DNA from 3 places in the Pseudomonas sp. GW822-FHT02G04 genome. Region 3 is predicted to be linked to each of the others. Evidence: predicted binding sites of a transcription regulator. Region 3 holds the regulator's gene; each other region holds the start of a gene.
The links. Region 3 encodes sigma-54, which starts transcription at its own class of promoters, with help from an activator protein. Its sites were predicted from a motif close to ANTGGCATNNANNTTGCTNT; they were not measured.
Positions count from the first base shown of each region.

Region 1 (3,416 bases), on a different contig from region 3:
GATAAACGCGCACATTGGCATGCCCCTCACTGAGCAAATGGTGGGCATGCAGGCGACTCATCACGCCTTTGTCGCAATACAGCAGGTACTGGCGAGTAGGGTCCAGTTCCTTGAAACGAGCGTTCAGTGCATAAAACGGCATCGTTTGTACCTCAATGCCAGAAAGCTCCAGCGGGTCGTCTTCGGCGGCATCCGGGTGACGGATATCGATGATGATCTGGCCCGCCAGCGCTTCGCTGACTTCTTCAATCTGCAAGTCCTGGCCCAATTCGTCGATCACCCGATCGATCGGCACCAGTTTGGCGTTTTCGAGCGCACGCTCGAGCACCGCCATGTCGAATTCTTTCTCTTCGTGTTCAACGCGGTAGCGCTTGGCCGCGGTTTTCGGATTGACCGAGATGACCCCGCAGTACTCCGGCATGTGCCGGGCGAAATCGGCGGTGCCGATCTCGTTGGCCGTGTCGATGATGTCCTGCTTGTGGCTGGCGATCAGCGGGCGCAGCACCAGTTTATCGGTCACACAGTCGATCACCGACAGGTTCGGCAGGGTCTGGCTCGATACCTGGGAGATCGCTTCGCCGGTGACCAGCGCATCGATGTGCAGCCGGTCAGCGATACTGGACGCGGCGCGTAACATCATACGCTTCAATACGACGCCCATATGACTGTTATCGACTTTGCCGAGAATCTCGCCCAGCACTTCCTCGAACGGCACACTGACAAATAACACGCGTTGGGAGCTGCCGTACTTCTTCCAGATGAAATGCGCGACTTCCATGACGCCCAATTCGTGGGCACGTCCGCCCAGGTTGAAGAAGCAGAAGTGGCTCATCAGGCCGCGGCGCATGATCTGGTAGGCCGCCACGGTCGAGTCGAAGCCGCCGGACATCAGCACCAGCGTCTGCTCCAGGGCGCCGAGCGGATAACCGCCGATGCCGTTGTGCTGGCTGTGGATCACGAACAACCGTTGGTCGCGAACTTCGATACGGACTTCAATTTCGGGCTTTTTCAGGTCGATCCCGGCGGCACCGCACTGACGGCGCAACTGGCTGCCGACATATTTCTCGATGTCTATCGAACTGAATGGGTGCTTGCCCGCACGCTTGCAGCGCACCGAGAAAATCTTTCCGGCCAGCGCATCGCCGTAGTGCTGCTTGCACTTCTCGACGATGTCGTCGAAGTCGCCCAGCGGGTACTCGTCGATCTGCAAAAAGTGCGCGATGCCCGGCGTGCAAGTCAGGCGCTCGCCCATCTCTTTCAGGACCTTGGGGTCGCTGACGCGGGTTTCCAGCTCGAGATTGTCCCACACACCGTTCACCACCACGGCCGGGTCCAGATCGCGGAGCACGGTACGGATGTTTTTGGCCAACTGGCGGATGAAACGCATCCGGACCGGGCGGCTCTTGATGGTGATCTCGGGGAAGACTTTTACGATTAGTTTCATGAAAACAGCGCGCGCAGGGCCAGCCGAAAAAGGGGGGCGCGGATTATAGCGGAAATTGCTCAAGGTTTAACCAGTTAATGTGCAGAAGGTTTTGCACGCACCAAAACAGGTCATTTATGGAATTCGACGCTACATTACAGGGCGAGATTTTGCGCTTTATGGTGCGCCACCCCCTAATAAGCGTGATATTGGGGCAAAAAACCCATGATGAGGCACTGGCATGCAATTTGCTCCCTTGTGAGGCAGGTTGCCTTGGCAGAGTATTCGCGCCGGCATCACCCACATTCTAAGGGCATCCACTACTAAGCCCGAAGCCACCCGGAGGACACTATGTCGAAGTCGGTTCAACTCATCAAAGATCATGACGTCAAGTGGATTGATCTGCGCTTCACGGACACCAAAGGCACTCAGCACCACGTGACCATGCCGGCTCGCGATGTGCTGGATGAAGCTTTCTTCGAAGAAGGCAAAATGTTCGACGGTTCCTCCATCGCTGGCTGGAAAGGCATCGAAGCTTCCGACATGATCCTGATGCCGGACGACAGCACTGCCGTTCTCGACCCGTTCACCGAAGAGCCGACCCTGATCCTGGTTTGCGACGTGATCGAGCCTTCGACCATGCAAGGCTACGACCGCGACCCACGGGCGATCGCCAAGCGTGCCGAGGAATACCTGAAGTCGACCGGTATCGGCGACACCGTATTTGTGGGTCCAGAGCCTGAGTTCTTCATCTTCGACGAAGTGAAGTTCAAGTCCGACATCTCCGGCTCCATGTTCAAAATCTTCTCCGAACAAGGTTCGTGGATGTCCGACCAGGACGTGGAAGGCGGCAACAAAGGCCACCGTCCAGGCGTCAAAGGTGGCTACTTCCCGGTTCCACCGTTCGACCACGACCACGAAATCCGTACCTCCATGTGCAACGCCATGGAAGAAATGGGCCTGGTCATCGAAGTTCACCACCACGAAGTGGCGACTGCCGGTCAGAACGAAATCGGCGTGAAGTTCAACACCCTGGTTGCCAAGGCTGACGAAGTTCAGACCCTGAAATACTGCGTACACAACGTAGCTGATGCATACGGCCGCACCGCGACCTTCATGCCTAAGCCTCTGTACGGCGACAACGGTTCGGGTATGCACGTTCACCTGTCCATCGCCAAAGATGGCAAGAACACCTTCGCTGGCGAAGGCTATGCCGGCCTGTCTGACACCGCTCTGTACTTCATCGGCGGCATCATCAAGCACGGTAAGGCTCTGAACGGCTTCACCAACCCGTCGACCAACTCCTACAAGCGTCTGGTCCCAGGTTTCGAAGCTCCAGTGATGCTGGCCTACTCGGCTCGCAACCGTTCCGCTTCGATCCGTATTCCTTACGTGTCCAGCCCTCGCGCTCGCCGTATCGAAGCCCGTTTCCCGGATCCAGCAGCTAACCCGTACCTGGGCTTCGCTGCACTGTTGATGGCTGGCCTGGACGGCATCCAGAACAAGATCCACCCTGGCGACGCAGCTGACAAAAACCTGTACGACCTGCCGCCTGAAGAGGCGAAAGAGATCCCACAAGTTTGCGGCAGCCTGAAAGAAGCCCTGGAAGAGCTGGACAAAGGTCGTGCGTTCCTGACCAAAGGTGGCGTTTTCAGCGACGACTTCATCGACGCTTACATCGCTCTGAAAAGCGAAGAAGAAATCAAGGTTCGCACCTTCGTACACCCACTGGAATATGAGCTGTACTACAGCTGCTGATCCGGTAGCGCCGCGACACGCGGCGTGACAAAAGAGAGGCCTCCTTCGGGAGGCCTTTTTTGTGGGCGAACGTCTGTCATCGGATGCCCGGTTGCGTGCATCATGCCCGTCATCCGATAAAGCCGAGATCCTCCATGCGCCTACGCCCATGCCTTGCCTTGTTCACTGCCTTGCTGGCCAACAGCGCTTTTGCCAGCCCGGCACCTGCCACCCTCGCCCCGCTGCTTGGCACCAT
Region 1 is NZ_JBXANU010000011.1:35,554-38,969, reverse strand. It holds gene thiI (tRNA uracil 4-sulfurtransferase ThiI) at 1-1,444, opposite strand, end outside; gene glnA (glutamate--ammonia ligase) at 1,775-3,181, shown strand; gene AC1RO5_RS15780 (chorismate mutase) at 3,316-3,416, shown strand, end outside.
Region 1: glnA (glutamate--ammonia ligase) is a predicted target of sigma-54. The motif match lies at 1,659-1,678, and genes of this name have one in related genera.

Region 2 (3,416 bases), on a different contig from region 3:
AGGGGGAAATCGGATCAGTGTCCGGTGGATTCGGTGAAGGTTTTATCATTTGCTGAGTCTCTTAATGATGTGCCACCCCTCTTGCGACTAAACGAAAGGGGAGGCAACTGCACGCAGGTTAGTCGACCGGGAAACTCAGCAATCCGGCGCGCCCGAGGGCGCCCTACGTACAGCCACCATCAAGTACAGGTAATGAAATACCTGCATGACAGATGCATGCACAACCGAGTTAACACGGGCGACTAAACCCGACCACTGATGGGCAGTGGCACGGAAACGATAGAGGCCGGGAGCAAGGCGTACAAGCCGGCGGATTCTGGCGTAAGCGTAGGCAACGGCGCAAGGTCTTGTGGCTTTCAGGAAGTAACCTTCAGGGCTTTTAAACGCGCGCATTCCAGAGATGTTGAGTGATCTGACACGCACTTCCTACGAGTGGTGAAAACCTTAAGAAAACAAACTCACAGGGCTAAATAGAACGTAGCCGCATGCACTTTTAAAGAGCCATGCCTGACAACATGCACCAGTGCGAAGCGGTTTCCTGAGTTATCCCTTCCTTCAGCAACACCGTCCGCCCACCCACTCGCGGGGGCCTGCAACGTTGACTTGCACCTGATGAGACCTGCCTGGGCCGCGGTCTTTATCACATTGTTCCATCGTTCAGCAGTCGGCTTTCCAGAACCAAGGAAGTCATACACCACAGACTGGCACAAAGGCTGCATTCTCCCCTTCAGCCTCATCTGAAAAAGAGGGGGCAGCCCACTCGATCAACGAAGATCGACCGGCCGGGCAGGTCGTGGGCAACATCGGTGGATCAGGCGAAGGCGCCAGGTCGAACACCGCGAAGAACAGGCAAAGACGCCTGAAACCGAGAGGTTTCAGGCGTTTTTTTTTGCTTTTTTATCCGTGATTGGCTTTGGCTGGGTGCTTACTATGAATTCCAATGTTGCCGCATTGAACAAACTGCAAACGCTGATCGTGATCGGCAATGGCATGGTCGGACATCATTGTGTCGAGCAGCTCATCGAGCGCGGCGCCCTCGACCACTACCGGCTGCATGTCTTCAGCGAAGAGCCGATGCGCGCCTACGACCGTGTGCATCTGTCCGAGTATTTCGGCGGTCGCGATGCCGAATCGCTGGCTTTGGGCGAAGCCTCTCTCTATCAGACGCCGGGCGTCACCCTGCATCTGGGTGTGCCGGTGCTGGAAATCGACCGCGTCCGGCGCCAGGTGATTACCGCGCAAGGTTGCGTCGCTTACGACAAGTTGGTTCTGGCCACCGGGTCTTATCCTTTCGTGCCACCTATTGAAGGCGCAGAAGGCGACTCGCGCCTGGTGTACCGCACCCTTGAAGACCTCGACGCGATTCGTGCTGCTGCGGCCAATGCCCGGCGTGGCGTGGTGGTCGGCGGTGGTCTGCTCGGCCTGGAAGCGGCCAATGCCCTGAAAAGCCTGGGCCTGGAAGCGCATGTGGTGGAGTTCGCCCCGCGCCTGATGCCGGTGCAACTGGACGAGCAGGGCGGCCTGGCGCTGAAGGCGCAAATCGAGCGGCTCGGCGTGGGTGTGCACTTGTCACGTGGCACGCAGTCGATCAGTGCCGGCGAGCAGTACCGCTACCGGATGAATTTTGCCAATGACGAATTTCTCGAAGCCGACCTGATCGTGTTCTCCGCCGGCATCCGCGCGCAAGATGCATTGGCCCGCCAATGCGCGCTGGACATTGGTCCTCGCGGCGGCGTGGTGATCGACGACCAGTGCCTGACCAGCGACCCGAACATCTACGCCATCGGCGAATGTGCCGCCTGGAATGGCAGCCTCTTCGGCCTGGTCGCTCCCGGTTATCAGATGGCCCGTGGCGTCGCGTCGCTGCTGTGCAATCAAGCCGCCGAGCCGTTCCAGGGCGCCGACATGTCGACCAAGCTCAAACTGCTTGGCGTCGATGTCGGCTCCATCGGCGATGCCCATGCGCAAACGCCGGGTGCGCGCAGTTATCAGTTCATCGATGAAGCGACAGCCAGCTACCGCCGGCTGGTGGTGGATGCCGACAGCAAGCGTGTGCTCGGCGCAGTGCTGGTCGGCGACAACAGCTATTACGACACCTTGCTGCAATACATGCAGAACGGCATTGCCTTGCCGTCGGAACCGGCCAGCCTGATTCTGCCGTCGTCCACCGGCGCGCCAACCCTGGGCCCGGGCGCGTTGCCCGAGTCGGCGACTGTATGCTCCTGCCACAACGTCACCAAGGGCTCGATCTGCTCGGCCATCGACGGCGGCTGCACCGACCTCGGCCTGCTCAAGTCGCAGACCAAGGCGTGCACCGGTTGCGGCGGTTGCGCGGGGCTGCTCAAGCAAGTCTTCGAGCATGAACTGATTGCTCGTGGCGTCAGCGTCGACAAGAGCCTGTGCGAACACTTCGCCTACACCCGCCAAGAGCTTTATGCGCTGGTGCGGGTAGAGGGGGTGATCACTTTCGAAGAACTGCTGGCCAAGCACGGCCGTGGACACACCGGTTGCGACGTGTGCAAACCGGCAGTGGGCTCGATCCTCGCCTCGTGCTGGAACCAGCCGATCATGGACCCCTCGCTGGTGCCGTTGCAGGACACCAACGACACTTTTATGGCCAATATGCAGAAGAACGGCACCTATTCGGTGGTGCCGCGCATCGCTGGCGGTGAGATCACCGCTGACAAGCTGATCGCAATCGGCGTGGTGGCGAAGAAATACGACCTCTACACCAAAATCACCGGCGGCCAGCGGATCGACCTGTTCGGCGCGCAGTTGCACCAGTTGCCGGACATCTGGTCCGAGCTGATCGAGGCCGGTTTCGAAACCGGGCACGCCTACGGCAAGTCGACCCGCACCGTGAAGTCTTGCGTGGGCAGCACCTGGTGCCGTTACGGCGTGCAGGACAGCGTGAAAATGGCCCTGACCCTCGAAGATCGCTACAAAGGCCTGCGCTCGCCGCACAAGCTCAAGTTCGCCGTTTCTGGCTGCACCCGTGAATGTGCCGAGGCGCAGAGCAAGGATGTCGGCGTGATCGCCACCGAGAATGGCTGGAACCTCTATGTGGCCGGCAACGGCGGCATGCGCCCGCGTCACGCCGAGCTGTTCGCCACCGACCTGGACGATGCAACCCTGATCCGTTACATCGACCGCTTCTTGATGTTCTACATTCGCACCGCCGACAAATTGCAGCGCACCTCGGTCTGGCGCGAAAGCCTGGAGGGCGGCCTGGATTACCTCAAGGACGTGATCATCAACGACAGCCTGGGGCTTGGCGCCGAACTTGAATCGCAGATGCAACTGGTGGTCAACCGCTACGAATGCGAATGGGCCAATGCCCTCAAAGACCCGGAAAAGCTCAAGCGCTTCCGCACCTTCGTCAACGATCAACGCCCGGACCCGGACATCCATTTTGT
Region 2 is NZ_JBXANU010000013.1:2,934-6,349, forward strand. It holds gene AC1RO5_RS17160 (DUF6124 family protein) at 1-49, opposite strand, end outside; gene nirB (nitrite reductase large subunit NirB) at 931-3,416, shown strand, end outside.
Region 2: nirB (nitrite reductase large subunit NirB) is a predicted target of sigma-54. The motif match lies at 701-720, and genes of this name have one in related genera.

Region 3 (3,416 bases):
CAAGGAACTCGACAAGGCCGGTCGCCGCAAAGAGCTGGAAAGCCTGCTGCAGGAATTTCACATCCACCACATCCGTGACAGCCTTGGCATGAGCCTGTCCGGTGGCGAACGCCGTCGGGTGGAAATCGCCCGGGCACTGGCCACCAACCCGAAATTCATCCTCCTCGACGAACCCTTCGCCGGCGTGGACCCGATCTCGGTGGGCGACATCAAGCAGATCATCCATCACCTCAAGGCCAAAGGCATTGGCGTGCTGATCACTGACCACAACGTTCGTGAAACCCTGGACATCTGCGAAACCGCCTACATCGTCAACGATGGCCAGCTGATCGCTGAAGGTGACTCCGCCACCATCCTGGCCAACGAACTGGTCAAGGAAGTGTATCTGGGCCATGAGTTCCGCCTGTAAGCGCTGAGGTGCCTGACCAGTCGCCTCGGTGCTCGTCTCAATAAAAAATCAATAGTTTTTTATTGTTACAGCGCTCTAGGCAAACACTTCAGTTTCAGGCATATAATTTGCTTATGTTTGGCGCTTCGGCGCCCTGTAGTGGATGGCGCATGTGCGCCGGCGAATAAGGTGTTAAGCCCCTGCCATGAAACCATCGCTAGTCTTGAGAATGGGCCAGCAGCTGACGATGACACCGCAGCTGCAACAGGCCATCCGCCTGCTCCAATTGTCGACCCTGGACCTGCAACAGGAAATCCAGGAGGCCCTGGAGTCCAATCCGATGCTCGAACGCCAGGAAGAAGGCGACGACTTCGATAACGCCGACCCCTTGGCCGACAAAGCCGAACAGCAACCCAACGCCGACATTCAGGAACCCTCCTACCAGGAAACCGCCCCGACGGTGGATAACCTTGAGGAAGGCGACTGGAACGAGCGCATTCCCAACGAATTGCCTGTCGATACCGCCTGGGAAGACGTCTACCAGACCAGCGCCAGCAGCCTGCCGAGCAACGATGACGACGAGTGGGATTTCACCACCCGTACTTCGGCCGGTGAAAGCCTGCAAAGCCATTTGCTCTGGCAACTGAACCTGGCACCGATGTCCGACACCGATCGCCTGATCGCTGTGACCCTGATCGACTGCATCAACAATCAGGGCTATCTGGACGAAACCCTCGAGGAAATCCTAGAGGCCTTCGACCCGGAACTGGACATCGAACTGGACGAAATCGAAGCCGTCCTGCACCGCATCCAGCAATTCGAGCCCGCCGGTATCGGCGCCCGCAACCTCGGCGAATGCCTGCTGCTGCAACTGCGCCAACTGCCTGCCAAGACCCCTTGGCTGACCGAGGCCAAGCGCCTGGTCACCGATTACATCGACCTGCTCGGCAGCCGCGACTACAGCCAGCTGATGCGCCGCATGAAGCTCAAGGAAGATGAACTGCGCCAGGTGATCGAACTGGTCCAGAGCCTCAACCCGCGCCCGGGTTCGCAAATCGAGTCCACCGAAGCCGAATACGTCGTTCCCGACGTGATCGTGCGCAAGGACAACGAGCGCTGGCTGGTGGAGCTGAACCAGGAGTCGGTGCCACGCCTGCGGGTCAACGCCCAATACGCCGGCTTCGTACGCCGCGCCGATACCAGCGCTGATAACACCTTCATGCGCAATCAGCTGCAGGAGGCTCGCTGGTTCATCAAGAGCCTGCAAAGCCGTAACGAAACCCTGATGAAAGTGGCCACCCAGATCGTTGAGCATCAACGCGGCTTCCTGGAGTACGGCGACGAGGCCATGAAGCCGTTGGTGCTGCATGACATCGCCGAAGCGGTGGGCATGCACGAATCGACGATTTCACGGGTGACCACGCAAAAATTCATGCATACCCCACGGGGCATCTATGAACTGAAATACTTTTTTTCCAGCCACGTCAGCACCTCCGAAGGCGGTGAATGCTCGTCCACGGCGATCCGCGCGATCATCAAAAAACTGGTTGCTGCGGAAAATCAGAAAAAGCCGTTGAGTGACAGCAAGATCGCTGGTTTACTGGAGGCACAAGGCATTCAGGTGGCTCGCCGCACCGTCGCCAAGTACCGCGAATCCCTCGGGATCGCGCCTTCGAGCGAACGCAAGCGGTTGATGTAGAGCCACGCCACAGCGTTCCAGTGGTAGATCATCTGATCTACCGCTTTATGCACTGGCAACGAAGGAGAAGCTGTATGCAAGTCAACATCAGTGGACACCAACTGGAAGTGACCGAACCTCTTCGCACCTACATCGGCGAAAAACTCGAACGATTAGAGAGGCATTTCGACAAAATCACCAACGTGCAGGTCACGATGACGGTCGAGAAGCTCAAGCAGAAAATCGAAGCCACACTGCATATTCCCGGCAATGAAGTGGTCGCTAACGCGGAACATACCGATATGTACGCAGCGATCGACGCACTGACCGACAAGCTGGATAAACAACTCAAAAAGCATAAGGAAAAGACCCAGAGCCTCCTCCAGGGCGCTACCGGTCGTTAACACTCCCAACCCATGATCCGACTTGAAAGCATCCTGACCCCCGGCCGTTCCCTCGTGAACGTGCCGGGCGGCAGTAAAAAGAAAGCCCTCGAGCAAATTGCCAACCTCATCCATCGCGAAGTGCCGGATCTGGCCATGCAGGATGTCTTCGAGAGTCTGGTCGCCCGTGAAAAACTCGGTTCCACCGGTTTTGGCAACGGTATCGCCATCCCCCACTGCCGTCTCAAGGGCTGCGAATCGCCCATCAGTGCCTTGATGCACCTGGATGCACCCATCGATTTCGACGCCATCGACGGTGCCCCGGTTGACCTGCTGTTTGTACTGCTGGTCCCGGAAGCCGCCACCGATGCGCACCTGGAGCTGCTGCGCCAGATCGCCAGCATGCTTGATCGCAAGGAAGTGCGTGAAAAACTGCGCAGCGCCCCGAGCAACCAAGCCTTGTATCAGGTTGTCCTGGACGAGCAAAACGGTCATTAATCATGCGCCTGATCATCGTCAGTGGCCGCTCCGGCTCAGGTAAAAGCACCGCCCTCGATGTTCTCGAGGACAACGGCTACTACTGCATCGACAACCTGCCTGCCGGACTGTTGCCGGAACTGGCCGAACGCGCGCTGATTCATACCGAACTGGCACAACCGCTGGTGGCCGTGTCCATTGATGCACGCAACTTGCCGAGCCACCTGTCACGGTTTCCCGAATTGCTGGAAGAAGTCCGCAGCCGGCATATCCAGTGCGATGTGCTGTATCTGGACGCCGATGAAGAGACCCTGCTCAAACGTTTTTCGGAAACCCGCCGTCGTCACCCGCTGAGTAGCGCCAATCGCTCGCTGGCGGAGGCGATAGAGGACGAAACAAATCTGCTGGGGCCGATCGCCGATCTGGCCGACCTCAAGGTCAACACCACCAGTCTGAACCTGTATCAACTACGCGATACCATCAAGCTGCG
Region 3 is NZ_JBXANU010000037.1:23,993-27,408, forward strand. It holds gene lptB (LPS export ABC transporter ATP-binding protein) at 1-409, shown strand, start outside; gene AC1RO5_RS28810 (RNA polymerase factor sigma-54) at 594-2,087, shown strand; gene hpf (ribosome hibernation-promoting factor, HPF/YfiA family) at 2,162-2,470, shown strand; gene ptsN (PTS IIA-like nitrogen regulatory protein PtsN) at 2,483-2,947, shown strand; gene rapZ (RNase adapter RapZ) at 2,950-3,416, shown strand, end outside.